Regions from separate parts of the Streptomyces citrinus genome, predicted to be linked through region 3. Evidence: riboswitches for the same ligand, from Rfam matches in the RefSeq annotation. Region 3 holds a riboswitch; each other region holds the start of a gene.

What was found. A riboswitch is a leader RNA that binds a small molecule or an ion and turns the genes downstream of it on or off. The one in region 3 is predicted to bind cyclic di-AMP.
Region 1: it holds a riboswitch for cyclic di-AMP, as region 3 does, so the genes downstream of both, V2W30_RS23420 (transglycosylase family protein) here and V2W30_RS24095 (NlpC/P60 family protein) in region 3, are expected to answer to the same signal.
Region 2: it holds a riboswitch for cyclic di-AMP, as region 3 does, so the genes downstream of both, V2W30_RS29940 (M23 family metallopeptidase) here and V2W30_RS24095 (NlpC/P60 family protein) in region 3, are expected to answer to the same signal.
Region 4: it holds a riboswitch for cyclic di-AMP, as region 3 does, so the genes downstream of both, V2W30_RS34280 (LysM peptidoglycan-binding domain-containing M23 family metallopeptidase) here and V2W30_RS24095 (NlpC/P60 family protein) in region 3, are expected to answer to the same signal.

The regions. Positions count from the first base shown of each region.
Region 1 is NZ_CP146022.1:4,985,747-4,993,253, forward strand. Features, by position in the region: gene V2W30_RS23400 (SurA N-terminal domain-containing protein) at 1-459, shown strand, start outside; partial or broken gene V2W30_RS23405 (nucleoside triphosphate pyrophosphohydrolase) at 533-1,506, shown strand; gene V2W30_RS23410 (cytochrome P450) at 2,166-3,401, shown strand; gene V2W30_RS23415 (transglycosylase family protein) at 3,566-4,594, shown strand; cyclic di-AMP (ydaO/yuaA leader) riboswitch at 4,776-4,937, shown strand; gene V2W30_RS23420 (transglycosylase family protein) at 4,942-5,625, shown strand; gene eno (phosphopyruvate hydratase) at 5,958-7,244, shown strand; gene V2W30_RS23430 (septum formation initiator family protein) at 7,348-7,507, shown strand, end outside.
Region 2 is NZ_CP146022.1:6,427,981-6,435,487, forward strand. Features, by position in the region: gene V2W30_RS29925 (DNA topoisomerase IV subunit A) at 1-2,419, opposite strand, end outside; gene V2W30_RS29930 (pitrilysin family protein) at 2,703-4,043, shown strand; gene V2W30_RS29935 (pitrilysin family protein) at 4,061-5,428, shown strand; cyclic di-AMP (ydaO/yuaA leader) riboswitch at 5,679-5,842, shown strand; gene V2W30_RS29940 (M23 family metallopeptidase) at 5,855-6,643, shown strand; gene V2W30_RS29945 (GntR family transcriptional regulator) at 6,865-7,507, shown strand, end outside.
Region 3 is NZ_CP146022.1:5,145,465-5,152,971, forward strand. Features, by position in the region: gene V2W30_RS24075 (TetR/AcrR family transcriptional regulator) at 1-589, shown strand, start outside; partial or broken gene V2W30_RS24080 (sigma-70 family RNA polymerase sigma factor) at 801-1,681, opposite strand; gene V2W30_RS24085 (C40 family peptidase) at 1,816-2,913, opposite strand; gene V2W30_RS24090 (hypothetical protein) at 3,267-3,620, shown strand; gene V2W30_RS24095 (NlpC/P60 family protein) at 3,713-4,900, opposite strand; cyclic di-AMP (ydaO/yuaA leader) riboswitch at 4,909-5,090, opposite strand; gene V2W30_RS24100 (ScyD/ScyE family protein) at 5,360-6,466, shown strand; gene pcrA (DNA helicase PcrA) at 6,571-7,507, shown strand, end outside.
Region 4 is NZ_CP146022.1:7,447,934-7,455,440, reverse strand. Features, by position in the region: gene V2W30_RS34300 (APC family permease) at 1-832, opposite strand, end outside; gene V2W30_RS34295 (TetR/AcrR family transcriptional regulator) at 1,059-1,658, shown strand; gene V2W30_RS34290 (SIMPL domain-containing protein) at 1,856-2,608, opposite strand; gene V2W30_RS34285 (SGNH/GDSL hydrolase family protein) at 2,743-3,561, opposite strand; gene V2W30_RS34280 (LysM peptidoglycan-binding domain-containing M23 family metallopeptidase) at 3,682-4,428, opposite strand; cyclic di-AMP (ydaO/yuaA leader) riboswitch at 4,432-4,602, opposite strand; gene V2W30_RS34275 (tyrosine-protein phosphatase) at 4,985-5,782, shown strand; gene V2W30_RS34270 (DUF6126 family protein) at 5,797-5,943, opposite strand; gene V2W30_RS34265 (XRE family transcriptional regulator) at 5,945-6,571, opposite strand; gene V2W30_RS34260 (aspartate aminotransferase family protein) at 6,653-7,507, opposite strand, start outside.

The sequences.
Region 1 (7,507 bases), 160 kb from region 3:
CAGGCCATCGCCAAGACCGGTGGCCTCACCCGCAACACGCTGCACACGATGGTCCTCGACCGCGTCCTGCACCGGGCCGCCACCGACAGCGGCGTCACGGTCACCCGCAAGGAGATGCAGCAGATGCGGGCCGGTCTCGAACAACAGGCGGGCGGCGCGAAGCAGTTGGAGGTCGCCTGGCTCCAGCAGTACAACGTCGCGCCCAAGCGGCTCACCGAGTCCCTGCGCACCGAGATCGAGGCGCAGAAGCTGGCGACGACCCTCGGCGCCGACATGCAGACCGAGGCGGGCAAGGCCGCGTTCTGGAAGGCGCTCTCCCAGGCGTCCAAGGAACTCGACGTCGACCTGAACCCCCGTTACGGCTCCTGGGACGTGACCAAGAGCAGCCGCGTCGACGCGAAGACGCCCTGGGTGAAACAGGTCACCGCCCTGGCGTCCGAGGCCCAGCAGACCGCCTAGCGGCCGCCTGGCCGTACGCGCTGTCAGTGCCCTGGGTTACGTTCGAGACGTGAACGACAAGGTGAACGCCCCCGTGGACGCCGCCGACGACCCCGCCGGCCGCATCGTCCTGCTCACCACCAGCCACCGGGTCGCCCCGGGGCTGCTGTCCTGGCAGGCGTGGCAGGCGCTGCGCGGCGCCGACGAGGTGCTGTGCGCCGACCCCGCGCACCCGCAGCTGCCGTACCTGAAGGAAGCGGGCGTCGAGGTCGTCGTCGCCGCGCCCACGGCCCGCGACCTCGTGGACCGCTGCGTCGGCGGCGGCCGCACGGTCGTCGTCCTCACCACGGCCGAGGGCGACCGCCGCCTCACCGACGGCCTGGCGACGCTGGCCGGCTCCGGCCGCGAGCAGATGCCCGCGCTCGAACTGCTCCCCGGCTCGTACGATCTGCCGGGCGCCCGCCTCCTGGACCTCGTCCAGGTCATGGACCGCATCCGCCGCGAGTGCCCGTGGTCGCGGCTGCGCACCCACGAGGACCTCGCCAAGTACGCCATCGAGGAGGCGTACGAGCTGGTGGAGGCGATCGAGACGGACGACAGGGAAGAGCTGCGCGAGGAGCTCGGCGACGTCCTGCTCCAGGTCGTCTTCCACGCCCGCATCGCCGAGGAGGCGGGCGGCGAGGACGAGCCGTTCTCCATCGACGACGTCGCGGGCGGCATCGTCGACAAGCTCATCCATCGCCACCCGCACGTCTTCGGGGACGAGAGCGCCGCCACCCCGGAGGAGGTCCGGGAGATCTGGCTCCGCAAGAAGGGCGAGGCCAAGCGGCGGGCGTCCGTCACCGACGGTGTCCCGCTCGGCCAGCCCGGCCTCGCCCTCGCGGCGAAGCTCGGCTCCCGCGTGCGCACCGCGGCGCTGGACGTCGAGGTGCCGCGCGGTGAGGGCGTCGGCTACGAACTCCTGGCGCTGGCCCTCCGGGCGGAGGCGGAGGGGTCGACCCCGAGGCGGCGCTGCGGGCTGCCGCCCGCGCCTACCGGGATGCCGTGCGCTCGGCGGAAGGGCTTTAGGCTCCGCGTCACCCGCCCGCGCCACCCGCCCGCGCCACCCGCCCGCGCCACCCGTCCGCGGGGCCGGGGAGCGCTGCCGGGCGCGGCTCTCGTCGTGGCCGGTCGCGCGGTTCCCCGCGCCCCTGGGCGAGCGAAGCCCGCTTCGGTGCCGCGAGCGGCGCCCACCGAGGGCCTGTCCGGCGGGTCAGGTGGCATCAGGGCGACCTGCGCTGTGCTGTGCTGATGTGCGGGTCAGGCCCCGCGTCCGCGACAGGATCCGCGGAGGGCCTGTCCGGCGGGTCAGGTGGCATCAGGGCGACCTGCGCTGTGCTGTGCTGATGTGCGGGTCAGGCCCCGCGTCCGCGACAGGATCCGCGGAGGGCCTGTCCGGCGGGTCAGGTGGCACCAGGGCGACCTGCGCTGTGCTGTGCTGACGTGCGGGTCAGGCCCCGCGTCCGCGACAGGATCCGCCGAGGGCCTGTCCGGCGGGTCAGGTGGCATCAGGGCGACCCGCGCTGTGCTGTGCTGACGTGCGGGCCAGGCCCCGCGTCCGCGACAGGATCCGCCGGACAGGCCCGAACCGCGGCCCGTGGACGGGTGGCCGCGTCCCGCTCGTCGGCGGATACCGTCGGGGCGTGACCGAAAGCCCCGCCCCCGCCCCGGCGCCCGAGCCGCCCGCCATGCCCGAACTGTTCACCTGGGAGTTCGCCAGCGACCCGTACCCCGCGTACGCCTGGCTGCGCGAGCACGCCCCGGTGCACCGCACCACCCTGCCGAGCGGTGTCGAGGCCTGGCTGGTCACGCGGTACGCGGACGCCCGGCAGGCCCTCGCCGACCAGCGGCTGAGCAAGAACCCGGACCACCACGACGAGCCCTCCCACGCCAAGGGCAAGACCGGCATCCCGGGCGAGCGCAAGGCCGAGCTGATGACGCATCTGCTCAACATCGACCCGCCGGACCACACCCGGCTGCGCCGCCTTGTCGCGAAGGCGTTCACCCCGCGCCGCGTGGCCGCGTTCGCGCCCCGGGTGCAGGAGCTGACGGACCGCCTCATCGACCAGTTCGCGGCGAAGGGCGAGGCGGACCTGATCCACGACTTCGCCTTCCCGCTCCCCATCTACGCCATCTGCGACCTGCTGGGCGTCCCGGGCGAGGACCAGGACGACTTCCGGGACTGGGCGGGGATGATGATCCGTCACGGCGGCGGCCCGCGGGGCGGTGTCGCCCGCTCGGTGAAGAAGATCCGCGCCTATCTGGTGGACCTGATCCACCGCAAGCGCGGCGCCCTTGACGACGGCGCGGACGACCTCATCTCCGACCTGATCCGCGCCTCCGACCACGGCGAGCACCTCACCGAGAACGAGGTGGCGGCCATGTGCTTCGTGCTGCTCTTCGCCGGGTTCGAGACCACCGTCAACCTCATCGGGAACGGCACGTACTCCCTGCTCACCCACCCCGAGCAGCGCGAGATCTGGCACCGGGCGCTCGCCGAGGGCGACGCGGAGCTGCTCGCCACCGGCATCGAGGAACTGCTGCGCTTCGACGGACCCGTGGAGCTGGCCACCTGGCGGTTCGCCACCGAGCCGCTGCGCATCGGCGGCCAGGAGATCGCCGCCGGCGATCCGGTACTCGTCGTGCTCGCCGCGGCCGACCGCGACCCGGAGCGCTTCGCCGAGCCCGACACCCTCGACCTCTCCCGGCGCGACAACCAGCACCTCGGCTACGGGCACGGCATCCACTACTGCCTCGGCGCTCCGCTCGCGCGCCTGGAGGGAAAGGCCGCGCTGGCCACGCTGTTCACGGCCCTGCCGGACCTACGGCTTGCGGCGAATCCGGACGATTTGCGGTGGCGTGGGGGCCTCATCATGCGCGGACTGCGCACGCTCCCGGTGGAGTTCACACCCCGCCAGAACTGACGCACTGTCAAATCTGTGACTTTCACGTGATCTGCGCTGCATCGACTTGTGACAAGCGTTCGAGTGCCGCTACGTTCACCAGTCATCGCGACACATGCACAACCGTCACCTCCGCATCACCCGTCGCGTGCAGCAGCAGCATCAGTCTCGCGAAAGGCACACGCATGCTCTCCGGGAACGGTCGTCACCGTCGCCCCCGTCAGGCCCCTGCTCTGATCGTCGCCGCCGGGGTCACCGGCAGCGCCATCGCGATCCCGCTGCTCGCCGCGACGAGCGCGAGCGCCTCCACCACCGCCACCTGGAACAAGCTCGCCGAGTGCGAGTCCGGCGGCCAGTGGAGCCTGGACGCGGGCAACGGCTACTACGGCGGACTCCAGTTCTCGCAGGAGATGTGGGAGCAGTACGGCGGCCTCGAGTACGCCGCGCGCGCCGACCTGGCCAGCCGGTCGCAGCAGATAGCCGTCGCCGAGAAGGTCCTCGGCGACAAGGGCCCGAGCGCCTGGCCGAGCTGCTCGATCACGGCGGGCCTCACCAAGAGCGACGACTCGGCCGATGTCGACCCGGGCGCGAGTGCCTCCCCGCAGGCGTCCGAATCGGCCGGGTCGTCGGACGACGCCACGGATGACGCCTCGTCCGCCTCCTCGGGAGAGAAGAATCACGACGCGTCGGACGAAGCGGGCGCGACGGACGAGGCCGAAACGTCCGGTTCCTCCGGTTCTTCCGACACCCCGTCAGCCGACACCTCGGGGGATACCTCCGGTAACAAGCTCGACGCCGACGAAGCCGGTGCCGACAGCGGCGACGGCAACAACACCAAAGACGACAACTCGGACAAGTCTGGCCAGAGTGAGTCCACTTCCTCGGCCGACCCGGCCGACCCGGAGTCCTCCGCGTCGGCCACCGCCTCCGACGACGCGTCCACCGCCGGCCGTCACCGCGGCGACCGCGCCGCCGACGACGGCACCGACTCCCGTACGGGAGAGGGGCGTCACGCCTCCCGAGGCGACGAGCGCGGCGAGGGGGCCTACACGGTCCGCTCCGGCGACAACCTCTGGGACATCGCCGACGCTCAGGACGTGGACGGCGGGTGGGCCGCGCTCTACGACCTGAACAAGAAGGAGGTCGGCTCGGACCCGGACCTCATCATTCCTGGTCAGAGTCTGGATCTTGGGCTCGAATCGGTCGAAAAGTAGCGGGAGTTCGGGGCCCATTGATGGCCGTTTGTCCGCTTTAGCGCAAGTGAGAGATGGGTCTCAAAGGGCCTGATCGTCTTTGAAATAGGGCGGATCGACTGCTTACGGTCGTGACCGCTCGCCACAGCGGGCCCCGATGGACGTCACGCCGAATCCTGCCAACGTCCGTACGGGAACAGTCGACGCGTCAGCGCCGTAGGCAGGAGCGGGGGACCCAGGTAAGCGCCGTGCGAGGTCGACGACTTCGAACGGCTAGGGGTTAAGCCGCGCACAAGGATGCGCGGCCGGGCACTCACTGGCCCGAACCCGACAGCTCACCTCGTAGGCGTCGGTGAGGGGATCTCTCCATGCTGCTTTCCAGCAAGGGCAAGCACCGCCGCCCGTCCAAGGCCGTCCGTGTCGCCACGCTCGCCGGTGTCGCCGGTGCCGCCGTCGCCGTTCCGCTGATGGGCGCCACGTCCGCCTCCGCCGCGACCACCTCCGAGTGGGACCAGGTCGCCCAGTGCGAGTCCGGTGGCAACTGGGCGATCAACACCGGCAACGGCTACTACGGTGGCCTCCAGTTCTCTTCCTCCACGTGGGCCGCGTACGGCGGCACCGCCTACGCGTCCACCGCCAACCAGGCTTCCAAGGCGCAGCAGATAGCCGTCGCCGAGAAGGTCCTCGCCTCGCAGGGCAAGGGCGCCTGGCCGAGCTGTGGCGTGAACCTGTCCGGCGCGTCCGCGAACACCTCCGCTCCCGCCGCCGAGGCCCCGCAGCAGAGCACCCAGCCGCAGCAGGCCCAGCCGAAGCAGCAGGAGCGTTCGGACTCGTCCACGACGACCCGCTCCGAGAAGCGCGAGACCGTCACCACGCCCACCGGCAAGACGGTCGAGAAGGGCGACGGCGAGTACAAGGTCAAGTCCGGCGACACCCTCGGCAAGATCGCCGAGGCGCACGGCACGACCTGGCAGAAGGTGTTCAAGCTGAACAAGGACATCGTCAAGGACGCGGACCTGATCTACCCGGGTCAGCAGCTCCACCTGAAGTAGGCCGCACCGGGTGCGCACCTCCAGCACCCGTAGAGGCCGGCACCTCTCCGGGCCGGTGTCTCTATATATGGGTGCGCACCGGTAGAGGGGCACTCGGCATCGGCGGACGCCGAGATCCCCGCCCCCGTCCCCACGGGCCGCTCGCATCGGTGACCCCCGTCCCGCATTCCGGGACGGGGGTCACTGTTTTTGTTCCGTTCAGGAACATTTCGCTCACGGCGTTGTCCAAGAGTCGGTCGGTCGGCTGGCCGATGCTCCGGAGCCGGTTAGGCTCAAGGAGTCGAGGCCGTGCATCGCGGCCCCGCATAGCCTGCGTCACATCCCAGAAGGAGATGCTCGTGCCGTCCATCGACGTCGTCGTAGCCCGGGAAATCCTGGACTCCCGAGGCAACCCCACGGTCGAGGTCGAGGTCGGCCTCGACGACGGCAGCACGGGTCGTGCTGCTGTTCCGTCCGGTGCCTCCACCGGTGCCTTCGAGGCCATCGAACTCCGTGACGGTGACCCCAACCGTTACCAGGGCAAGGGTGTCGAGAAGGCCGTCCTCGCCGTCATCGAGCAGATCGGCCCGGAGCTCGTCGGCTACGACGCCACCGAGCAGCGCCTGATCGACCAGGCGATGTTCGACCTGGACGCCACGGACAACAAGGGCTCGCTGGGCGCCAACGCCATCCTCGGCGTCTCCCTCGCCGTCGCGCACGCCGCGTCCGAGGCCTCGGACCTGCCGCTGTTCCGCTACCTCGGTGGCCCGAACGCGCACCTGCTGCCCGTCCCGATGATGAACATCCTGAACGGTGGGTCGCACGCCGACTCCAACGTCGACATCCAGGAGTTCATGATCGCCCCGATCGGCGCGGAGTCCTTCTCCGAGGCCCTGCGCTGGGGCACCGAGGTCTACCACACCCTCAAGAAGGTGCTGAAGACCAAGGGCCTGTCCACCGGCCTCGGCGACGAGGGCGGCTTCGCCCCGAACCTGGAGTCGAACCGCGCCGCGCTCGACCTCATCCTCGAAGCGATCAAGGAGGCCGGCTACATCCCCGGCCAGCAGATCGCGCTCGCGCTGGACGTCGCCGCCTCCGAGTTCTACAAGGACGGCAAGTACCAGTTCGAGGGCAAGGAGCGCTCCGCCGCCGAGATGACGGAGTACTACGAGGAGCTCGTCTCCGCGTACCCGCTCGTCTCCATCGAGGACCCGCTGTACGAGGACGACTGGGCCGGCTGGCACGTCATCACCGAGAAGCTGGGCGACAAGGTCCAGCTCGTCGGCGACGACCTGTTCGTCACCAACCCGGAGCGCCTGGCCCGCGGCATCGAGGAGAACTCGGCCAACGCCCTGCTCGTCAAGGTCAACCAGATCGGTTCGCTGACCGAGACCCTGGACGCCGTCGAGCTGGCCCAGCGCAACGGCTTCAAGTGCATGATGTCGCACCGCTCCGGCGAGACCGAGGACGTGACGATCGCGGACCTCGCCGTCGCCACGAACTGCGGCCAGATCAAGACCGGCGCCCCGGCCCGCTCCGAGCGCGTCGCCAAGTACAACCAGCTCCTGCGCATCGAGGAGATCCTGGACGACGCGGCGGTCTACGCCGGTCGCTCGGCCTTCCCGCGCTTCAAGGGCTGACCGGCCCCGAAGCCCGGCTGAAGCAGTAGTTACGTACGTCCCCGCACTCGGTCCCGTACCGTGTGCGGGGACGTACGTACGTGAGGCAGGGGAGGCGGAGAGGATGCCGGGCAAGGTCCGTGACAGGGACTCCAGAGACCGCTTCTCCACGGCCACCCGCCTCCGCCTGCTCGGCGAGCAGACCGCCGAGCGCGTCTACCGCTCGCAGAACAAGCGCCAGGCCCGCCGCTCCCGCCTCACCGGCCGCGCGGCGCTCCTCGCCC
Region 2 (7,507 bases), 1.3 Mb from region 3:
GGGAGAGACCCGAGCCGTCACGGCGCGGGTCCATCTCCGGCAGCTCGGCCGGTGTGCCGTTCTTCTGCGCCGCGCGCGCGGGCGCCGGGCCTGCCCAGGCCAGGCTCAGGCAGTCCTCGCCCTTCAGGAACCGCTGGCACCGCACACCACCGGTCGCCCGGCCCTTGCGCGGATACTGGTCGAACGGCGTGAGCTTGGCCGTCGTCTGCACCGAGTCGTCGAGCGTGCCGCGCGAGCCCGCCACCGTGAAGACCACGGCGTCCGCCGCCGGGTCGACCGCCGTGAACGAGATGACCTTCGCGCCGGTCGCCAGCTTGATGCCGGCCATGCCGCCCGCGGGACGCCCCTGCGGGCGCACGATGCTCGCCTGGAAGCGCAGGAGCTGGGCGTCGTCCGTGATGAAGACCAGGTCCTCCTCGCCGGTCCGCAGCTCCACGGCGCCCACGATCCGGTCGCCGTCCTTCAGAGTGATGACCTCCAGCTCCTCCTTGTTGGACGGATAGTCGGGCACCACGCGCTTGACGATGCCCTGTTCCGTACCGATGGCGAGGCCGGGGGAGGACTCGTCCAGCGTCGTCAGACAGACGACCGTCTCGTCGGCCTCCAAGGAGGAGAGGAATTCGGAGATGGGCGCGCCGCCGGAGAGGTTCGGCGTGGCCGCCGTGTCCGGGAGCTGCGGCAGGTCGATCACGTTCAGCCGCAGCAGCCGGCCCGCGGAGGTGACCGCGCCGATCTCGCCGCGCGCCGTCGCCGGCACCGCGGAGACGATCACGTCGTGCTTGACGCGCTTGCCGTCCTCGTCGTTCGTGAACGGCTCCCCGTTCGCCGTGCGGGCCAGCAGACCCGTCGACGACAGCAGGACGCGGCACGGGTCGTCGGCCACCTGGAGCGACGACGCGGCCACCGGGGCGCCCGCGGACTCCAGGAGCACGGTACGCCGGTCGGAGCCGAACTGCTTCGCCACCGCGGCCAGTTCGGAGGAGACCAGCTTGCGCAGCTCCGTGTCCGAGTCGAGGATCCCGGTCAGCTCGTCGATCTCGCCGTTGAGCTTGTCGCGCTCCGACTCCAGCTCGATACGGTCGAACTTGGTGAGCCGGCGCAGCGGCGTGTCCAGGATGTACTGCGTCTGGATCTCGCTCAGCGAGAAGCGCTCGATGAGGCGCTCCTTGGCCTGTGCGCTGTTGTCGCTGGAGCGGATGAGGCGGATGACCTCGTCGATGTCCACCAGAGCGACGAGGAGGCCCTCCACCAGGTGGAGGCGGGCCTGCTTCTTGCTGCGGCGGAACTCGCTGCGGCGGCGCACCACGGTGAAGCGGTGGTCCAGGTAGACCTCGAGGAGCTCCTTGAGGCCGAGGGTGAGCGGCTGACCGTCCACCAGCGCCACGTTGTTGATGCCGAAGGACTCCTCCATCGGCGTCAGCTTGTAGAGCTGCTCGAGGACGGCCTCCGGCACGAAGCCGTTCTTGACCTCGATGACCAGGCGCAGGCCGTGCTCGCGGTCGGTGAGGTCCTTGACGTCGGCGATGCCCTGGAGCTTCTTCGAGCCGACCAGTTCCTTGATCTTCGCGATGACCTTCTCGGGGCCCACCGCGAAGGGCAGTTCGGTGACGACGAGACCCTTGCGGCGCGCCGTGACGTTCTCCACGGCGACCGTCGCACGGATCTTGAAAGTGCCGCGACCCGACTCGTAGGCGTCCTTGATGCCGGTCAGGCCGACGATCCTGCCGCCGGTGGGCAGGTCGGGGCCGGGCACGAACTTCATGAGCGTCTCGAGGTCGGCGCCCGGGTGCCTGATCAAGTGCCGGGCGGCCGCGATGACTTCGCCCAGGTTGTGCGGCGGCATGTTCGTCGCCATGCCGACCGCGATGCCCGACGTGCCGTTGACCAGCAGGTTCGGGTAGGCCGCCGGGAGGACGACGGGCTCCTGCTCCTGCCCGTCGTAGTTCGGTGTGAAGTCGACCGTGTCCTCGTCGATCGAGTCGGTCATCAGGGACGCGGCGGCGTCCATCTTGCACTCGGTGTAACGCATGGCGGCCGGGCGGTCGTCATTGCCCAGCGAACCGAAGTTGCCGTGGCCGTCGACCAGCGGCACGCGCATGGAGAACGGCTGGGCCAGGCGCACCAGGGCGTCGTAGATCGACGCGTCGCCATGGGGGTGCAACTTACCCATGACCTCGCCCACGACGCGGGCGCACTTCACGTAGCCGCGATCGGGGCGCAGGCCCATCTCGTTCATCTGGTACACGATCCGCCGGTGGACGGGCTTCATCCCGTCCCGGGCGTCGGGCAGGGCGCGCGAGTAGATGACCGAGTACGCGTACTCCAGGTAGGAGCCCTGCATTTCGTCGACCACGTCGATGTCGAGGATCTTCTCCTCGAAGTCGTCGGGCGGCGGGGTCTTCGTGCTGCGGCGGGCCATCGCTGCTGCGGCTCCTTCACCAACATGAACAGGTACATGAACAGATACATGAACGGGAACTGTCGCGGACCATTGTGGACCGCCCCACTGACAACCCTGCCCGCGACCCGTCCGTACGGGCTGCTTCGCGGTCCTCACGAGGGTCCCTTGCTCGCTTACGGCGTAGACCGAGCGGGAACTTCGTCAGGGGTCGGCACGCTTGCATACAGTGGCAGGACTGGCAGCAGCTCTGTGGTTTGCTGCGTGTTTTGCGTTCTCCGCGATCGAAGGGACGTACATGCCCATGGGTCACACGGCCACCGCCGAGGCCGGCTCCGGCGGCCTGACAGCGACCGAGCACCGGCTGGCCAACGGCCTGCGCGTGGTGCTCTCCGAGGACCACCTGACCCCGGTCGCCGCGGTCTGCCTCTGGTACGACGTCGGCTCGCGCCACGAGGTCAAGGGCCGTACGGGCCTGGCTCACCTTTTCGAGCACCTGATGTTCCAGGGCTCGAAGCAGGTGCACGGCAACGGCCACTTCGAACTGGTCCAGGGCGCGGGCGGCTCGCTCAACGGTACGACGAGCTTCGAGCGCACGAACTACTTCGAGACCATGCCCGCCCACCAGCTGGAGCTCGCGCTCTGGCTGGAGGCCGACCGCATGGGCTCGCTGCTCGCGGCGCTCGACGACGAGTCGATGGAGAACCAGCGCGACGTCGTCAAGAACGAGCGCCGGCAGCGGTACGACAACGTGCCCTACGGCACCGCGTTCGAGAAACTGACCGCCCTCATGTACCCCGAGGGCCACCCGTACCACCACACGCCCATCGGCTCCATGGCCGACCTGGACGCGGCCACCCTCGAAGACGCGCGGAACTTCTTCCGCACCTACTACGCGCCCAACAACGCGGTGCTCTCCGTAGTGGGCGACATCGACCCCGAGGAGACGCTCGCCTGGGTCGAGAAGTACTTCGGTTCCATCCCCGGCCACGACGGCAAGGCCGCGCCGCGCGACGGCTCCCTGCCCGACGTCATCGGTGAGGAACTGCGCGAGGTCGTCGAGGAGGACGTGCCCGCGCGCGCCCTGATGGCGGCCTACCGGCTCCCCGAGGACGGCACGCGCGCGGGTGACGCCGCGGACCTCGCCCTGACCGTGCTGGGCGGCGGCGAGTCCTCGCGGCTCTACAACCGCCTCGTCCGCCGCGACCGCACCGCCGTGGCCGCCGGGTTCGGTCTGCTGCGCCTGTCCGGGGCGCCGTCCCTGGGCTGGCTCGACGTGAAGACCTCCGGTGACGTCGAGGTGCCGGTGATCGAGGCAGCCGTCGACGAGGAGCTCGCCCGGTTCGCCGAGGAAGGCCCCACCGCCGAGGAGATGGAGCGCGCCCAGGCCCAGTTGGAGCGCGAGTGGCTCGACCGGCTCGGCACCGTCGCGGGCCGCGCCGACGAACTGTGCCGCTACGCCGTCCTGTTCGGCGACCCGCAGCTCGCCCTCACCGCCGTACAGCGCGTCCTGGACGTGACCGCCGAGGAGGTCCAGGAGATCGCCAAGGCCCGCCTGCGCCCCGACAACCGCGCGGTCCTCGTGTACGAGCCCACGGCACCCGCCGAGACCGAAGACGACAGCGACGAGGAGGCGGGCCGGTGACCGAGCAGCTCGCGACCATGGACTTCCACCCCCAGCCGCAGGCCGGCGCCGCCAAGCCGTGGGCCTTCCCGGCCCCGGAGCGCGGTCAGCTCGGCAACGGCCTGACCGTGCTGCGCTGTCACCGCCCCGGCCAGCAGGTCGTCGCCGTCGAGGTCAACCTGGAGGCGCCTCTGGACGCCGAGCCCGCCGGGCTCGACGGCGTCGCCACGATCATGGCGCGTGCCTTCAACGAGGGCACCGACAAGCACTCCGCCGAGGAGTTCGCGGCCGAACTGGAGCGCTGCGGCGCCACGATGGACGCGCACGCCGACCACCCCGGCGTCCGCGTCTCCCTCGAGGTGCCCGTCTCCCGGCTCCCGAAGGCGCTCGCGCTGCTCGCCGACGCCCTGCGCGCGCCCGCCTTCGCCGACAGCGAGATCGAGCGCCTGGTGCGCAACCGCCTGGACGAGATCCCGCACGAGAGCGCCAATCCGGCCCGCCGCGCAGCCAAGGAGCTCTCCCGGCAGCTCTTCCCGGCCACCGCGCGGATGTCGCGCCCGCGTCAGGGCACCGAGGAGACCGTCGCCGCCATCGACGCGGCCGCCGTACGCGCCTTCTACGAGAAGCACGTACGCCCCGCCACGGCCACGGCCGTGGTGGTGGGCGACCTGACGGGCGTCGACGTCGACGCCCTCCTGGGGGACACGCTCGGCGCCTGGACCGGCGACACCACCGAGTCCCGTCCCGTCGCGCCGGTCACCGCCGACGACACCGGACGGGTCGTCATCGTGGACCGCCCGGGCGCCGTGCAGACGCAGCTGCTCATCGGCCGCATCGGACCCGACCGGCACGACCGTGTGTGGGCCGCGCAGATCCTCGGTACGTACTGCCTCGGCGGCACCCTCACGTCGCGTCTGGACCGTGTCCTGCGCGAGGAGAAGGGCTACACCTACGGGGTGCGTTCCTTCGCCCAGGTGCTGCGTTCGGCGCCGGACGGGACGGGCGCCGCGATGCTCGCCATCAGTGGTTCCGTGGACACGCCGAACACCGGGCCGGCGCTCGACGACCTCTGGAAGGTCCTGCGCACGCTGGCCGCGGAGGGCCTCACGGACGCCGAGCGGGACACCGCGGTGCAGAACCTGGTGGGGGTGGCCCCGCTCAAGTTCGAGACCGCCGCGGCCGTCGCCGGCACGCTCGCCGACCAGGTCGAGCAGCACCTGCCGGACGACTACCAGGCCACGCTGTACCGCCAACTGGCCGCCACGGGCACCGTGGAGGCCACCGCGGCGGTCGTGAGCGCCTTCCCGGCCGACCGTCTGGTGACGATCCTGGTGGGAGACGCCGCGCAGATCGAGGAGCCCGTCAAGGCGCTCGGGATCGGCGAGGTGAGCGTCGTCGCCGGCTGACCGGACGCCCCGTACGACACCACGAAGCCCCGCAGGCCCCATAGGCCTGCGGGGCTTCGTGGTGTCGCTCACGTCCACAGTTGTCCATCTCTTGAACAGACTTGGATCGCATATGTCCGAATTGAGGTGGAGGTTGCCTGTCTGCTCTGTGGCATGCACTACAAAAGCCGGGATCCGTTTGTTGATTGAAAGATGTCCCGCTTAGCGTCGGTCCGGCTGCCCGCCAGACACACGTCGCGCCCGCGACACCGGGCAGTCATCGCCGAGTCCCCCAGGCGCGAGCCAGGGGAGCCGGGGACCCACCGCAGTCCCTGGGGTGAATCGGGCGCTCTTCCCGCGAGGGGAGGGGGCCCGTAGGAGACCTTCCTGCTCCGAACCCGTCAGCTAACCCGGTAGGCGAGAGGGAAGGAAAGGAACAGCCCCTTCATGGCGTTCACCCGTGCCACCGGGAAGCACCGTCGTCCGAGTCGCCTCACGCGTACCACCGCGCACGTCGCGGGCGTCGCGGCGCTCACCACGACGGGTGTCATCGGAGGCCTCGCCGCCCCGGCTCTCGCCGCCGACACCGCGGCCGCCGAGCAGAACGGTCTGACCCAGGCCATCGCCATCGGCGACTCCCTGGCCGACCAGATCGACGCCCAGGCCTCCGCCCAGAAGAAGGCCGCCGCCGAAGCCGCCGCCGAGAAGAAGGCGGCCGAAGAGGCGAAGAGGAAGGCCGAGGCCGAGAAGCGCGCCGCCGAGGCGAAGGCCAAGAAGGAGCGCGAGGCCAAGGAGCGCGCCGCCCGTGAGGCCGAGCGCAAGCGCCTCAACACCTACGTGGCGCCCATCTCCAACTCGTACGTCTCCACCGCCTACAAGGCGAGCAGCGGCCTGTGGTCCTCCGGCAGCCACACCGGTATCGACTTCCACGCCGCGAGCGGCACCGCGGTCCACGCCGTCGGCTCCGGCACCGTCGTCGAGGCCGGCTGGGGTGGTGCGTACGGCAACAACATCGTGATCAAGATGAACGACGGTACGTACACCCAGTACGGTCACCTGTCGTCCATCGGTGTCTCCGTGGGCCAGTCGGTCACCCCCGGCACCCAGATAGGCCTCTCCGGTGCCACGGGCAACGTCACGGGCCCGCACCTTCACTTCGAGGCCCGTACGACCGCCGAGTACGGCTCGGACATCGACCCGGTCGCGTACCTGCGCTCGCACGGCGTCAGCGTCTGACCCGTTCGACGGACCTCACGAAAGCCCCGGCTCATCGAGCCGGGGCTTTCGCGCGTGCAGACCACTCCTGTCCAAAAAATATCCATGGATTCAGGGCTGCCGTCGGAAATTCAGGGACGGTGGAATAGAGTCATTGGACAAGCGCGCTGATCGAGTGTCAATCGCGCTTGCAGGGGCGTCAATCGACCGCGTTTCGCGGGGATTAAGGCGGAGGTCGGGTCATGCGCATTCCCGCGCACTCGGTATGCACGGCGATCCGCGACGACATCGTCGCGGGTGTCTACGAGCGCGGCGGCAGGCTCACCGAGGAACTGCTCGCGCGCCGCTACGGAGTCTCGCGTGTGCCGGTCCGTGAGGCGCTGCGCACCCTGGAGGCGGAGGGGTTCGTCGTCACGCGCAGGCACGCGGGCGCGTGCGTCGCGGAGCCCACCGAGCAGGAGGCGGCCGATCTCCTGGAGATCCGCATGCTGCTCGAACCGCTGGGTGCGGCCCGCGCGGCGCAGCGCCGCACCGAGGCCCACCTCAAGGTCCTGCGCGGCCTGGTCAGGCTGGGCCAGGAGCGCTCCAGGCGAGGTCAGAGCGAGGATCTGCGCTCCCTCGGCGGCTGGTTCCACGAGACGCTCGCCCAGGCCTCGGGCAGCCCGGGTCTGATCGCCCTGCTCACCCAGCTCCGCCACAAGATCGCCTGGATGTACGCCGTGGAGACGCCGGCCCAGCCCGCCGAGTCCTGGGCGGAGCACGGCGCCATCGTCGACGCGGTGGCGCGCGGTGACGCCACGCGCGCGCGGACCCTGACCGCCCTGCACACCGAGCGGGCCACGGCGGCCCATCGGCTGCGCGTTCCCCGCGCGGGCGATCGTGTGA
Region 3 (7,507 bases):
TCGCAGGGCCCCCGCGGGCGCCGCCGTACTCCGTGAGGACGTCACGGAAGCCATCCGCGCCGCCGTCTTCGAGGAACTCGCCGCCGTCGGCTACGCGCGCATGTCCATCGAGGGCATCGCGCGCCGCGCTGGCGTCGGCAAGACGGCCGTCTACCGCCGCTGGCGCTCCAAGCTCCACCTGGTCCTCGACCTGGTCTCCGCCATAGCGGTGCAGGGCCTGCCCGCCCCCGACACCGGCAGCCTGGAGGGCGACCTGCTGCTGCTCTACCAGGTCACGTCACGGGCCCTGAAGCACCCGGTGGCCGGCCAGATCATCCCCGACCTCCAGGCGGAGGCGGCCCGCAACCCCGAGATCGCCGACGCCATGCAGAAGGCACTGCGCGAGGGGCAGCACGGGGTGGCGAGCGGCATCGTGCGCTCGGCCGTGACCCGGGGCGACCTGCGCGACGGCCTCGACGAGGAACTCGCCCTCGATCTGATCTCCGGCCCGCTCTACTGGCGCTCGGTCGTCGTCCGTACGCCGGAACTGCCCAAGGGACACCTCAAGCGGCTCGCCGCGGCGACGGCGGCGGCGCTCAAGGCGCTGTAGGCGCTGGCGGCGCTGTCGGCGTCGTTTGTGGACATCCTTTTGTTGGCGTTGGCGTTGGCGTTGGCGTTGGCGTTGGCGTTGGCGTTGGCGTTGGCGTTGGCGGATGCGCACCGGTGTCGGCGGATGCGTACCGGTGTCTTTTCGGGGGCGGTGGTGATGGGCCCGGTGTGGGCCAGGCCGCCGTCCGCCCCGTGACAGAAGCAGGGCGGGTCTAGGGCCGGGCCTCCTCGTCCGCCGTCACGATCTCCAGTTTCGCTAGCGCCGTTTCCTCCGCGACGACGTCGATCCCGGTGATCGCGCCCTGCGTGTCGAACGTGAACGTGAGGACCAGGGCCAGGCGGCCTCCCCGTGCCATGACCAGGCCGGGGACCCCGTCGATGAGGGCCACGCCGGTGAGGCGGGCGCGGGACACCGCCGCCATCGCGCTCTCGGCCACCGCCCGCGCCCCGGCGAGACGCACCGGCTGCGGGGTCGGGATGACCGCCGCGTCCGCGCGCAGGACGACGTCGGGCGCCAGGAGCGAGAGCAGGGACTGGAAGTCGCCGCCCCGGGTCGCCGCGAGGAACGCGTCCACCGCGCTGCGGCGCCGCGTCAGATCCGGGTCCGGCGCGGGCCGCGCCCCTTGACCCGGCGCCGGGCGCGGCTGGCGAGCTGGCGCACGGAGGCCGTGGTGCGGTCGAGGAGCGGCGCGATCTGCTCGAACGGCACCGCGAACGTGTCGTGCAGGACGAACGCCACGCGCTCCGCGGGGGAGAGCGTGTCCAGGACGACGAGGAGCGCCACGCCGACCTCGTCGGCGAGCAGCGCCTCCTCCTCGGGGTGGCCCTGCTCGTCCGGACCGAGCGCGGGGTCGGCGGGGCGCTCGTCGAGCGGGTCCTCGCGGCGGGTGTCGCGCGAACGCAGCATGTTGAGACAGACCCGCGCGACGACCGTGGTCAGCCAGCCCGCGAGGTTCGCCACGTCCGACGTGTCGGCGCGGGCGGCCCGGATCCAGGCCTCCTGCACCGCGTCCTCCGCCTCGCTGAGCGAACCGAGGATCCGGTACGCCACCGAGCGCAGGCGCGGCCGCTGTTCCTCGAACCGCCGCGCCAGCTCGTCCTCGTTCGGCGCGCCAACAGCCCTGTCCGTCACGTGCGTTCCCCCGATGCCCCGCGTGCGATCCATGCGATCAGCGTGATCCATGCGATCAGTGCGTTCAGTGCGTTCAGGAGAGTAGATCACGCTGTTCAGGCCACGCGGGTGGCTCCCGCGAAGGGCATCTCGTCGATCGGCGCGATCCGTACGGGCGCACTCGGGTTGGGGGCGTGGATCATCTGGCCGTTGCCGATGTAGAGGCCGACATGGCTGATCCCGGAGTAGAAGAACACCAGGTCGCCCGGCTGGAGTTGGGACTTGGGGACGCGCTGCCCCGCGTTGATCTGCGCGTACGTGGTGCGGGGGAGGGAGACTCCCGCGGCCCGGTACGCGGCCTGGGTCAGGCCCGAGCAGTCGAAGGCGTTGGGCCCCGTGGCGCCCCAGACGTACGGGCTGCCGAGGGCGCCCCGCGCGTAGGAGATGGCCGCCGCCGCCCGGGAGTTGGTGGACGCGCCGGAGCCTGCGGCGAGGTCGTCACGGGAGGTGGCGCGAGAGGCGTGCTCGGCGTCTGCGGAACCGTCGGCGCCCCCCGAACCGCCCGAGCCGCCGGAGCCGCCGGAGATGAGCGTGCGGTCGGCCGGGTCCAGGCGGTCGAGGAGCCGCTTCGCCTCGCCCAGCTTCTTCGTGACCGTCTTCTTCTGGCGCTCCAACTCCCGCTGTTTGCCGCGCAGTTCGGAGAGCGTCCCGTCGGCCCGCTCCCGTACCTGGTCGATCTCGCGCAGCGCCTTGCGGACCCGGGAGACCGTGGCGGCCTGCCGGGTACCGACCCGGTCGGCGAGCGCGGCCTCGTCCAGGTAGCGGTCGGGTGTGGAGGAGAGGAGGAGCTGGACGGCCGGGTCCACGCCGCCCGTGCGGTACTGGGCCGCCGCCACCGCACCCAGCTTCTGCCGCTGGGAGTTGAGGGCTTCGGTGCGCCGGGACGCCTCGTCCTGGAGGCTGTCGACCTTCTTCTGGGCCTTCTCGGCCTTCTCCTTCGCGCCGTTGTACTTCTCGGTGGCGACCTCCGCCTCCTGGTAGAGCTTGTCGACCTTCGCTTTCACCTCGGTCGGGGAGAGCCGTGGCTCCGCGTGCGCCGCGCCGCCGTCGAAGGCGGTGGCGGTCGCCGCGGAGGCGAGGGCGAGGGTGGCCGCTGTGCGGGCCGTACTGCCACTGAGCGAGCGCTGTCGGGGCTTGCGGTGCGCTGCCGGCACGTGACGCCACGTCCTTTCGGAACGTCCTGCTTACGCGTCCGGCGGCGGCCCGCACAGGGGGAGCGGGCCGCCGCCGGACCTTTCTCGGCGGTGGTGTCCGACTGCCGCCCCTGGCCCGGGCGGCGGTGGGGAGCCGGTCACCTGAGGAAGGACGCTAAACCTGGGCGTAACGGGTTGGCGGCGGATTGTTCGCAACTGGTCCGTTTGTTATGGGTGGTGTCAGAGAGTGACAGGCGCGTGCCCGCGGATGCTCGTGCGAGGCGCTTGAGAGGTGGGGGAGTGCGAGGGAGCGCGAGGAAGTGCGTGGGGGAGCGGTGGCGGGCGACGATCACCGCCCGGTTACGCTCCGCCTCATGGACGTACTCATCCACATCTTCGTCGGCCTGCACATCATCGGCATCGCCTCCCTGCTCGGCGGCTTCCTCACGCAGATGTCCGCGATGGGGCAGGGCACGGCCCGCTTCAACAAGGCCATGCTGCACGGCGCCCTGACCATGCTGGTGACCGGCGTCGCCCTCGTCGGCCTCAATCAGGCCGACGACAACACCGTGAACAACATCAAGATCGGCGTGAAGCTGGCGATCCTGATCGTCATCCTCGGCATCGTGTACGTGAAGCGCGACGAGGAGAAGGCGGAGAAGGGCCTGTTCGCGGCGGTCGGCGGTCTGACGATCGCCAACATCTTCATCGCCGTTCTCTGGACCTGAGGGGCCTGGGAGTCCTGAGGGGGCTCAGAGACCTGTGGGTCTCGTTCGGGGCGGTGCAGCACCGCCCCGAACGAGACCCGAGTCAGGCCGGGTCAGGCCGGCCGCACCACGCTGTGGATCGACGACGTGCCGTCGTAGTAGATGGACTCCTCGCGGACGTACGCGCCCGGCTTCGGCGCGTGGATCATCATGCCGTCGCCGAGGTAGAGGCCGACGTGGCTGATGTCGTCGTAGAAGAACACCAGGTCACCGGGTTGGATGTCGGACAGCGGCACCGTCGTGCCGAACTCGACCTGGTCCCACGTGGTGCGCGGCAGTGAGATGCCGGCCGCCTTCCACGCGGCCTGCGTGAGCCCCGAGCAGTCGTACGAGTCCGGGCCCGTCGCGCCCCACACGTACGGCTTGCCCTCCTGCGCCTTGGCGAACGCGAGCGCCTTCGCGGCCTTGGTGGCGTACGAGTCGGAGGCCGAGGAACCGGAGTCCGAGGAGCCCGTGTCGGACGACGAGCCCGCGGCCTCCTCCTGCTGGGCGGCCTCCTCGGCCGCCTCGCGCTTCGCCTCCTCATCCGCCTTCTGCTGGGCGGCGAGCTCCGCGGCCTTCTTGGCGGCCGCCTCCTGCTTGGCCTTCTCGATGGCCGCGAGACGCGCCTTCTCCTCGGCGGTCAGCTTGGAGAGCAGTTGGCGCGCGTCGGACAGCTTGGTCTGCACGTCCTGCTTGGTGGTCTTCAGCTCGGCCTGCGACGTGGTCAGGTCCTCGAGGCCGGCCTGCGCCTCGGTCCGCTTCTTCGCGGTGGTGCGCTGCTGGACCTGGTAGTCGTCGACGGCCTTCTTCTGCTCACCGGTGAGCCGGCTCATCAGCTGGCGCTGCGAGAAGTAGTCCTCGGGGTTGTCCGCGAGGAACATCGTCGCCGTGTCGCTGACGCCGCCCGTGCGGTACTGCTCGGCGGCGAACCGGCCCAGCTTCTGGCGTGCCGTGTTCATCTTCTCGGTGCGCTGCGCGATGTCGTCGAGGAGCTTGTCGACCTGCTTCTTCTTCCCCTCGGTCCGCTCCTTGGCCGCGTTGTACTTCTGTGTGGACACCTCGGCCTGCCGGTACAGGGTGTCGACCTTCTTCTGCACCTCTTCGATGCTCGGCCGGTCGGGCTGCGTGGGGGCGGCCTGGGCCGTCTGCGACAGCAGGGCGACGGAGGTGAGCGCGGCGGTCGTGATGCCGACGGCGGGTGTCGTACGGAGGCCGCCGGAGATCCGGGACCGGCTGCGCGGCTTGCGGTGCGACGCCAAGGCAGGCGACTCCTTCCATGGTCCGCCTACCGGGTTAGCTGTCGGGTTCGGGCGGGTGACGCTCGTCGTGCGGAAGGCTGCCCTACGGTCAACTGCCCGGTGCTGCCGGGTCGTTGGTCCGATTCACCCCAAGGTCGGTGGGTCCCCGGTTCCCTGCCTCGCGGCGTACGGAACTCAGCGGGGGCTGTCCGGTCGCCGCGTTGTTCGCGGGCGGGGGGACGGACGGCCCGCGCAGCACGGTAGCCAACTCGTGTTGCCGCTGTGAAGGTTGATGTTCGATATGCCCGATACATTTTCGTGACCTTGGATACTCCTGCGGCCCGAGCCTCTCCATGCCTGGCCGATCCGGAAGGATCTGCGACGAGTTGTCCGTAGATTGGCCGGAGTCTTCACGGAGTTACGGAGTCCGCCGACATGTCCGCACTAGGGTCCTGCTCCCGAAGGATGAGGGGGTAGCAGATGTCGATCAGCAGTCAGGGACGCAGGGCCGTGGCCGCCACCGCCGGAGCCGCGGTCGCCGTGGGGGTCGGACTGAGCGCGGGACCGGCCGCCGCCGGCGACGCGCACGGCACCGGAAAGCCGGTGGTCGAAGTGATCGCGGCGAAGCTCGACAACCCGCGCCAGCTCTCCGTCGACCACGGCCACGTCTACGTCGCCGAAGCCGGCCGGGGCGGCAAGAAGTGCCTGCCGGGCGGCGGCGGCCCCGAGGGCGACACCTGCCTCGGCACCTCGGCGGGCGTCACCAAGCTGTACCGGGACGGCGGGCGGTGGCGGCAGGCGACGTTCGTCGCCGGGCTGCCGTCGGCCGCCACCGCGGACGGCGGCTTCGCGACCGGCCTCGACGGTGTCTCCGTACGGGACGGGCGCGCGTCCGGCGTCATGACGTGGGCGCCGCCGAGCCAGGTCCCCAAAGGCAAACCGTGGAACACGCTCGGCAAACTCCTCGACCTGGACTGGGGGCACCACCGGGTCGCGGCCGACATCTCGGCCGTCGAACTGAAGTACAACCCGCACAAGGCGTCCGTCGACTCCAACCCGTACGCCGTGCTCGCGCTGCCCGACGGGCGCCGCGTCGTCGCGGACGCGGCGGGCAACGACCTCGTCGTGGTCTCGCCGGGCGGCAAGGCGAAGCCGTTCACCGTCTTCCCGAACCACAACGGCCACGAGGCCGTACCCACCTCGATCGCCCTCGGGCCCGACGGCAATCTCTACGTCGGCGACCTGAACGGCGAGGCCACCAAACCCACCGCCCGCGTCTGGAAGGTCAGCCCGCGGGGCAGGATCCTCGGCTGGACGTCCGGCTTCGGCTCGATCACCGGCGTCGCCGTCACCGAGCGGGGCGATCTCTACGTCAGCCAGCTCTTCGCCGGGACCGTCACCAGGATCGACCACGCCACGAAGAAGCGGACCAGCGTGAAGGTGCCCTTCCCGGCCGGCGTCGCCGTCGACCCGTGGGACAAGAAGGTGTACGTCTCCGCATGGTCGGTCGCGGACCGTGACGGGACGGTCATGGAGGGCGGCAAGAAGTCGCCCGGCGGACAGGTCTGGCAGATCCTCGGCTTCTGACCAGCCACTTCTCCGAATCCGGGGACGTGCGGACGGCCCGTCTTCGCGCGGTGTCGTGAAGGCGGCGGCGGGGTGTCAGTGGGGCGGCCTAGACTCGTAGAGCGATGAGCAGCCTCTTTGACGACAACTTCCTGGCCAGCCTCCAGAGCGGTACGCAGGAGCCCCCGCCGCCGCCCGAGGACACCGACCCCGCGACGGCTCCCGAGCCGATCCCGGACGACCTGTTCGGCGGGAAGTTCGACGTGCCGCCGTCCAGGGACGGCCACTACCGCGACGGTGCGCCGCGCCCGGTGATCGACTCGGCCGCGCTCCTGGACGGGCTGAACGAGAACCAGAAGGCGGCCGTCGTGCACGGCGGCTCGCCCCTGCTCATCGTCGCGGGCGCCGGTTCCGGCAAGACCCGTGTCCTGACCCACCGCATCGCGTACCTGCTCGCCGAGCGCGGGGTCCACCCCGGCCAGATCCTCGCGATCACGTTCACGAACAAGGCCGCGGGCGAGATGAAGGAGCGCGTCAGCCAGCTCGTCGGCCCGCGTGCCAACGCGATGTGGGTGTCCACTTTCCACAGCGCGTGCGTGCGCATCCTGCGCCGCGAGTCGAAGAAGCTCGGCTTCACGTCCTCCTTCTCGATCTACGACGCCGCCGACAGCAAGCGGCTCATGGCCCTGGTCTGCCGCGACCTGGATCTGGACCCGAAGAAGTTCCCGCCGAAGTCCTTCAGCTCCAAGATCTCGAACCTGAAGAACGAGCTGATCGACGAGGAGGACTTCGCCGCCACCGCCGCCGACGGCTTCGAGAAGACCCTCGCCCAGGCGTACGCGATGTACCAGTCGCGGCTCCGCGAGGCCAACGCCCTCGACTTCGACGACCTGATCATGACGACGGTGAACCTGCTGCGCGCGTTCCCCGACGTCGCCGAGCACTACCACCGCCGCTTCCGCCACGTCATGGTCGACGAGTACCAGGACACGAACCACGCGCAGTACGCGCTGGTGCGGGAGCTGGTCGGCCCGACCGACGGCGAGGGCGCCGACCCGGCCG
Region 4 (7,507 bases), 2.3 Mb from region 3:
CGATCTCCTGGCTCGGCAGGACGAACAGGATGCCGAGGATGGGCCCTCCGTAGAGCAGCACGGCGGCGAGTCCCGAGCGCAGGATCGACAGGGGGATGTCGCGGCGCGGGTTCTTCATCTCCTCGGCGGCGGAGCTGGGCAGTTCGAAGCCCACGTAGTTGAAGATGAGGACGGGGACCAGTGCCACGAATCCGGCGTACGTCGGGGTGAACTCGCCGGCGGGCAGTGTGTGCACACCGTGTTCGGCGGCGAAGACCACGACGGAGACGAGGAAGAAGCCGAGCAGCACGATCCGTGCGACGGCGCCGGCGATGGGCACCCACTTGCCGATGCGCACGGACTGGACGACCGCGAGCGCGCCGCCCCAGATGAAGACGAGACCGGCGAGGTACTTCCAGAGGCCGGGCAGCGGCGTGAAGAACTCCTCCCAGGTGGTGAGCGCGATGATGCACAGGCTGCCGCCCACCCACACCGGGTTGGATATCCAGTAGAGGAGCTGGTTGACACCGGCGACGAGCCGGCCGAAGGCGAGCCGCGTCCACACGTACGGGCCGCCCTGCACGGGGAAGGCGGAGCCGAGTTCGGCGACGAGCAGCCCGTACGGCAGGAAGAACGCGAGGGCGAGGATCGCCATCCAGGTGATCCCCTGCGGGCCCTGCGCCGCGACCGAACCGATGGTGTCGAGGCCGACGAGCGTGCAGATCAGGAAGAACAGCACATCGAGCCGGCGCAGGTCCTTGCGCAGCCGGGAACGCTGTTCGCCCCAGCCTTCCGAGAGGTCGGGGGCGCCCGCTGGGGGCTGGGTCGGCGGAATGGGCGGCGCTTGGGTCACGAGGTGCTCCTGGCGGCGACAGGACTGCTCCGACGGGGGGACGACCGACCCCTATTGACTGAATGGCCAGTCAGTAAGGGAAAGTAGTGGGACTGTGGCGTGCCCGTCAGGAGGGTGTCAAGAGTCGTGCACGAAGCCGCGGCCCGCGCCCGCGTACGGACCTCCCCCGCTGCCGTCCGCCGACAGGAACAACTAGGGTGACCGCGTGGCCAGAGTCCGGTTGAGCGTGGCAGAGCGGCGCGAAGAGCTGCTGCGCGCCGCCATCGAACAGATCGAGGCGCGCGGTGTCGCCGCCGTGCGCATCGCCGACGTGGCATCGGCGCTCGGCGTGAGCAACGCGCTGGTGCTGTACCACTTCTCGACGAAGGAGAAGCTCGTCGCGGCCGCGTTCACCTACGCCGCCGAGGGCGACCTGGCGCATCTGCGCAAGCTGCTCGGGCGTCGCACGTCGGCCCTCAAACGACTGCGGGCGGCGGTGCGCTGGTACGCGCCGACCGGGCAGGCCAAGGGCTGGCGGCTGTGGATCGAGGGCTGGGCCGCGTCCCTGCGCGAGCCCGCGCTGCGCGAGGTCGCCCGCGACCTCGACAAGCGGTGGAAGGCGGCGCTCGCGGACGTCATCGCGGAAGGCGTCGCCGCGGGCGAGTTCAGCTGCCCCGACCCGTCGGCGACGGCGCTGCGCCTGACAGCCCTGCTCGACGGACTCGCCGTGCAGATGACGGCGTACGACGGCGCGGTGTCGCGGGCCCGCACGCAGGAGTGGGCGGACGAGGCGCTGGCGCGTGAACTGGGCCTGGAACGGGCGGAGTTGACGGCGGCGGGCCGGTAGCCCGCCACCTCCACCACACGCTCGGACGCGCCTCCCCGCGCACGCTCAGGCACACCTCCCGCGTTACCCCAAGACTCACGGCCACTCGCACAGCGCCGCGACACTCGCCTCGTCACTCACCGCAGCCCGTACACCGCCGCGATGCCCGCCCCATCACTCACCGCGGCTCACAGCCCCCGTGAGGCTCACCCCATGCCTCACCGCAGCTCGTACACCGCCGTGAGGCTCACCTCGTCCTCGATCTCGCCCGGCGCCACCGGAACCTTCTCCGCCTCGTCGAAGGCGACCGCCGAGACCGCGACCGGGCGCGGCCGACCGCTCGCGCTCTCTTCGAGCGACACCAGCCGACCGAGCTTGCGCCCGGTCAGCGCGGCGTACTGCACGGCCTTCGCGTGGGCGTCGGCGTGGGCGGCCGCGCGGGCCTCGGCGCGCAGGGCGCCGGGGTCGGCGACGTCGAAGGCGACCGCGTCGACCCGGACCGCGTCGCCCGCCGCGTCCGCCATCGCCTGGATGACGGCGCCGGTGCGCGCCAGGTCGCGGACCTTCACGGAGAACGTCTGGGAGGCCTGGTACCCGGTCAGTTTCGGGGTCGCGTCGGGCTCGGGCCCGTTCGCGTACACGGCGGTCAGCGTGAGGCTCTCGGTACGTACGTCCCGGTCGGCGACACCGGCCTCGCGCACGGCGCCGAGCAGCGCGTTCGCGGCGCGGCTCTGAGCGGCCAGCACCTCCTGCGTGGTGGTGCCGGAGACCTCGACGCCCGCCGTGACGGTCGCCATGTCGGGTGCGGCAGTGGCCCGGCCCTCGCCGGTGACGGTCAGAGTGGTGGGCTTGGGGGCCGGCGCGGTAACGGCGGCCGGGGCCTGCTGGGCCGCGACCGCGGGGACCGCGGGCAGCCCGACGGCGAGCAGGGCGGCGGCGAGCGCGGCGCAGTGGCGGGTGCTTACAGGCATGGGACGGGGTCCTTCCCGGTCGGGCCCGGCCGGACGGCGGGCAGCCGACATCCCAGCACCCGCGCCGGCCCGCCCGGCCACGCCACTCCGCCCGGTCACCTCACCGGCTCAGCGGGGCCGTCCGTGGGTGGCGGTCAGGACGCCGACTCCAGGTGCGCCTTGATCGCGTGCGGGTCGATGAACCCCTTGGCCTGCACCCGGTCACCGGAGGACTCGCCGCGCAAACGTCGCCCGATCCACGGCACGAGGAACTCCCTGGCCCAGTGGATGTCGTCGCGCCGCACCTCGAACGTGCCGCGGGGCGGCAGCAGCGGCCAGGGCTGCTCCGGGTCGGCCGGGACCTCGACGCCGAGCGCCTGCGCGGCGCGCAGGGCGACCCGGGTGTGCCCCTCGGCCGAGAGGTGGAGCCGGTCCTCGTCCCAGGCCCTGCGGTCATGCAGGGACTTCAGGGACCACAGGTCGAGCATCGCGCAGCCGTGCCGGTCGGCGATGGCCCTGACGTGCATGTTGTACGTGGCGATCTTGCCGCGCAGATGCTTGAGCACGGCCACGTCGCGGGTGTCGAAGCCGGTGGCGACCATGACGGTCCCCGCGGCCTCGGAGAGCCGGACGACGGCCTTCTCGAAGCGTTCGGCCACGTCATCCGGGTCGGTGCCGGGACGGATGATGTCGTTGCCGCCGGCGACGAGGGTCACCAGGTCCGGGGCGAGCTCGACGGCCCGCGGGAGCTGGTCCTCGACGATCTGGTCGATGAGTTTGCCGCGCACGGCGAGGTTCGCGTACTGGAAGGTGTCCTCGGGGACGCGGTCGTCCAGGAGGACGGCGAGCCGATCCGCCCACCCGACGAAGCTCCCGTCGGGCCCGGGGTCCCCGACGCCTTCGGTGAAGCTGTCCCCCACCGCCGCGTAGGACCGAATCGTGCCGCCGCTGAGTGATCTCGATTCGTTTGCCACGACCACACATCTTTCACCCTGGGATGTGACCTACGCGACCGTAGCCAGGGGTTGACGGGTGGTGAGATAGCCCACTCGGCCCACCGGGAATATCCCGGTGGGCCGAGTGGATCGCGCGCGTCAGACGTTCACACCGTGCTCGCGGAGGTAGGCGAGCGGGTCGAGGTCGGAGCCGTAGTTCGGGGACGTACGGATCTCGAAGTGCAGGTGCGGACCGGTGACGTTGCCGGTCGCCCCGGAGAGTCCGATCTGCCGGCCCGCGGTGACGGCCTGCCCGGCCGAGACGCCGACCGAGGACATGTGGGCGTACTGCGAGTAGCGGCCGTCGGCGTGCTTGATGACGACCTCGTTGCCGTAGCTGCCGTCCCAGCCCGCCGAGACGACGGTACCGGCGGCGATCGCCTTGATGGAGGTGCCCGTGGCGACCGTGAAGTCGGTGCCGGTGTGGTAGCCGCTGGACCACATGGAGCCGGTCTGGTGGTACGGCGTGCCGGTGGAGGCGTCGACGGGCTTCACGTAGGCGGCCGTGGTGGTGGCGCTCGCCTGCGTCGCGGTGGTGGCGGCCTTGGCCGCGCCGTCGAGGGTGAGCTTCGTGCCGGGCTTGATGAGCGCGGCGTCGGAGCCGATGGCGGCCTTGTTGGCCTGGTAGAGCTGCTGCCAGCCGCCGTCGACGTCCTGCGCCGCGGCGATCTTCGAGAGCGTGTCCCCGGCCTTGACCGTGTACGTCTTCGCCTCGGCCGTGGCGGCGTGCGCGCCGGTGGCGCCGATCAGCGGCAGGGCGAGCGCGGCACCTCCGGCGGAGGCGACAGCGGCGGCGCGGGTGACGCGGTGGGACTTCGGGCGGCGGTGCTTTCCCTGTGCGGGCATGCCGATTTTCCTCTCCGTCGCCTGCGAGGTGAGCTGTCGGGTTCGGACGGGAGATGTCCGGCCGCACCCGGGTCACGGACGCGACTTCACCCCGAGCCGCATGGGGAATTCCCTGGGCGGCGTACTGCCTGTGGGTCCCCCGCTCCTGCCGTCACGGGTCGTCGTTCGGAATCCGGGGCGGCGGCAGGACTAGGCGTTCCGACCGGATTGAGTGGTGACCGTAAGGCAGGGAGAAAGGCGGCGACAAGCGCCGAATTCACTTCCGCGGGCCCTTTCTTGATCGCCTGAGAGATTCCTGTGTCACCCTCCGCGACCTTTTCACTTTGCCAACGCCTTACCCGTAGCAATTTCTCTGCGGCCCCCCTCGGGAATCCACCACGGAACGTCACGGCTATGAGCCTGCTCACGCGCACCCCCACAACACCCGCCCTACGGGGGACAGTTACCACGTAAAGCCCTCAAAACGGACAGACGGTTGCCTGGGGAACCATGTCGTATCGTCAGGAGCGCGATCCACCGGCGAGCAACGTCGGTGCACCGACCGGGAGGAGCCCCCGTGACGCAGCACGCCCCGTCCACCGAGCCCGAGCTGACCGGAGTACGCAACTTCCGGGACGTCGGCGGCCTCCCGACCGTGGACGGCCGGCGCGTGCGCCAGGGCGTGCTCTACCGCAGCGGACATCTCGCCCACGCCACCGCCGAGGACGCGGCGTTCCTCGCGGGGCTCGGCCTGCACACGGTCTTCGACTTCCGCAACGCGGCGGACCAGCGCCTCGAGGGCGCCGACGTCGAGCTGCCCGGTGTGCGCAATGTGAACCTGCCGCTGTCCGACCCCGCCGACGGCGCCGAGTTCTGGCAGATGGTCCGCGACGGCGACATAGAACAGCTGCGCACCCTGCTCGACGAGGGCCGCGCCGCGAACCGCATGATCACGTCGTACCGCTCGATCATCACGCAGCGCACCGGCGAGCACAGCCGAGTCCTGCACGCGATGGCCGAGGACAGCGTCCCGGCGCTGATGCACTGCGCCGCGGGCAAGGACCGCGCGGGCCTGTCGATCGCGGTGACGCTGCTCGCGGTCGGCGTGGAGCGCGACGCCATCGAGGCGGACTACCTGGAGTCGAACGCGAAGCACCGCCGCTACAAGGTGCGCCGCAGCGGCACCTCGGCGGACACGTACTCCCCCGAGGTCATGGAGCTGCTCAGCCCCCTCTTCGACGCCCGCGCCGAGTACCTGCACGCGGCCTTCGAGACGGTCGAGGAGACCTGGGGCAGCACGGACCGCTACCTCGAAGAGGGCCTGAAGCTCAGCGCCGCCGACCGCGAGCGGCTGCGGGAGCGCCTGCTGGACTGAGGTCCGCCGCGCGCCTACTGGCCGCCGCCCAGCGTGAACAGCAGGTAGATGAAGGCGGCCAGGGCGTGCCCGGCGAAGACGTACACGAGCACCCGCACCCAGATGCCGCGCGGCAGCTTGTCCTCGATGTCGCGGCCCGCGGGCCGCTCGGTGTCGCTCATGTCAGACCTCCCGGATCGGACCGGCCGCGGGGCCGAGGCACAGCGCGGCGGTCGGGCTCTGCAACAGGGTGTGGACGAAGAGGAGCTCGGCCCCGCCCTGGTCCGCCGCGGCGAGCCGGTGCGGGGTGAGGGAGTCGAAGTGGGCGCTGTCACCGGGACCCAGCCGGTGGGAAGTGTCCCCGAGCCGCAGCCGCAGTCGCCCTTCGAGGACGTAGAGCCATTCCTCGCCGGGGTGGACCCGGACGATGTCGCCCTGGCTGCCGTACGGGATGTGGACCCGCAGCGCCTGCATGCCGCGCCCGGCGGCGCCTGCCTGCCGGTACACCCAGCCGCCGGCCTCGGTGGGTTCCATGGCGCCGGCCCGTACGACGGCGTCGCGGTCGGCGGGGGTCTCGCCGAGCAGTTCGGAGACCGTCGTACCGTAGGTACGGGCGAGGGCGAGCAGCATCGGCAGCGACGGCTGGCGCTGTCCGGTCTCCAGGCGTGAGAGATGGGCCGGTGACAGGCCGGCCGAGCGGGCCGCGGTCTCCAGCGTGAAGGAGGCGCGGCGCCGCAGGGCGCGCAGCTGGGGCGCTACGGCGGGCAGCTCCGGGGGCTCCGGAACCTCCTCCGGGAGGGCAGGACTCATGCTGTCGATTGAGCCAGAGCCCTGCCCCGGCGGCAAATTCTTTGCCTCAGAGGCAAACCCGGAAAGGCGCCCGGCAGGGGCTCAGCGGTTGGCCACCGCCTGCTTGACGAGGGTCTTGCCGAAGTCCCACATCAGGCCGCCGCCGCTGTGCGCGTCGTCCATGACGGCGGTGAACGCGTCGACGAACCGGTCCACGTCGGCCTCGTCCACGACCAGCGGCGGGATCAGCTTGATCACTTCGAGGTGGTCGCCGGAGACCTGGGTGAGGATCCGGTGCTTCTGGAGCAGCGGCACCACGACCATCTGCGCGAACAGGCCCTTGCGCGCGGCCTGGAGCATCGTCCAACGGCTGCGCAGCTTCAGGGACTTGGGCCTGCCGAACTCGATGCCGATCATCAGCCCGCGCCCGCGCACGTCACTGAGGAGTTCGTAGCGGTCGATGAGCGCGGTGAGCCGGGACGCGAGGAGGTCGCCCATGGCGCGGGCGTTCGCGACGGTCTGCTCGTCCTCCATGACCGACAGGACGGCGAGCCCGGCGGCCATGGCCTGGGCGTTGGACCCGAAGCTCGCCGAGTGGACCAGGACGCGGTCCATGGACGAGTAGACCTTCTTGAAGATCCAGTCCTTGCCGAGCGTCGCGCCGACCGGGACATAGCCGCCCGACAGCGCCTTCGCCACGCACACGAGGTCCGGCTCGACGCCGTCCTCGTGCTGGTACGCGTAGAAGTCGCCGGTCCGGCCGAGCCCGGTCTGCACCTCGTCGGCGATGAGCAGTGCCTTGTGCTGGTGCAGGAGGTCCTGCGCGGCCCGCAGATAGCCGGGCGGCGACTCGTGCACGCCCTTGCCCTGGATGGGCTCGACGATGAGCGCGGCGACGTCGCCCTTCTTCAACTCCCGTGCCAGCGCGTCGAGATCACCGAGCGGGACGGCCGTGTC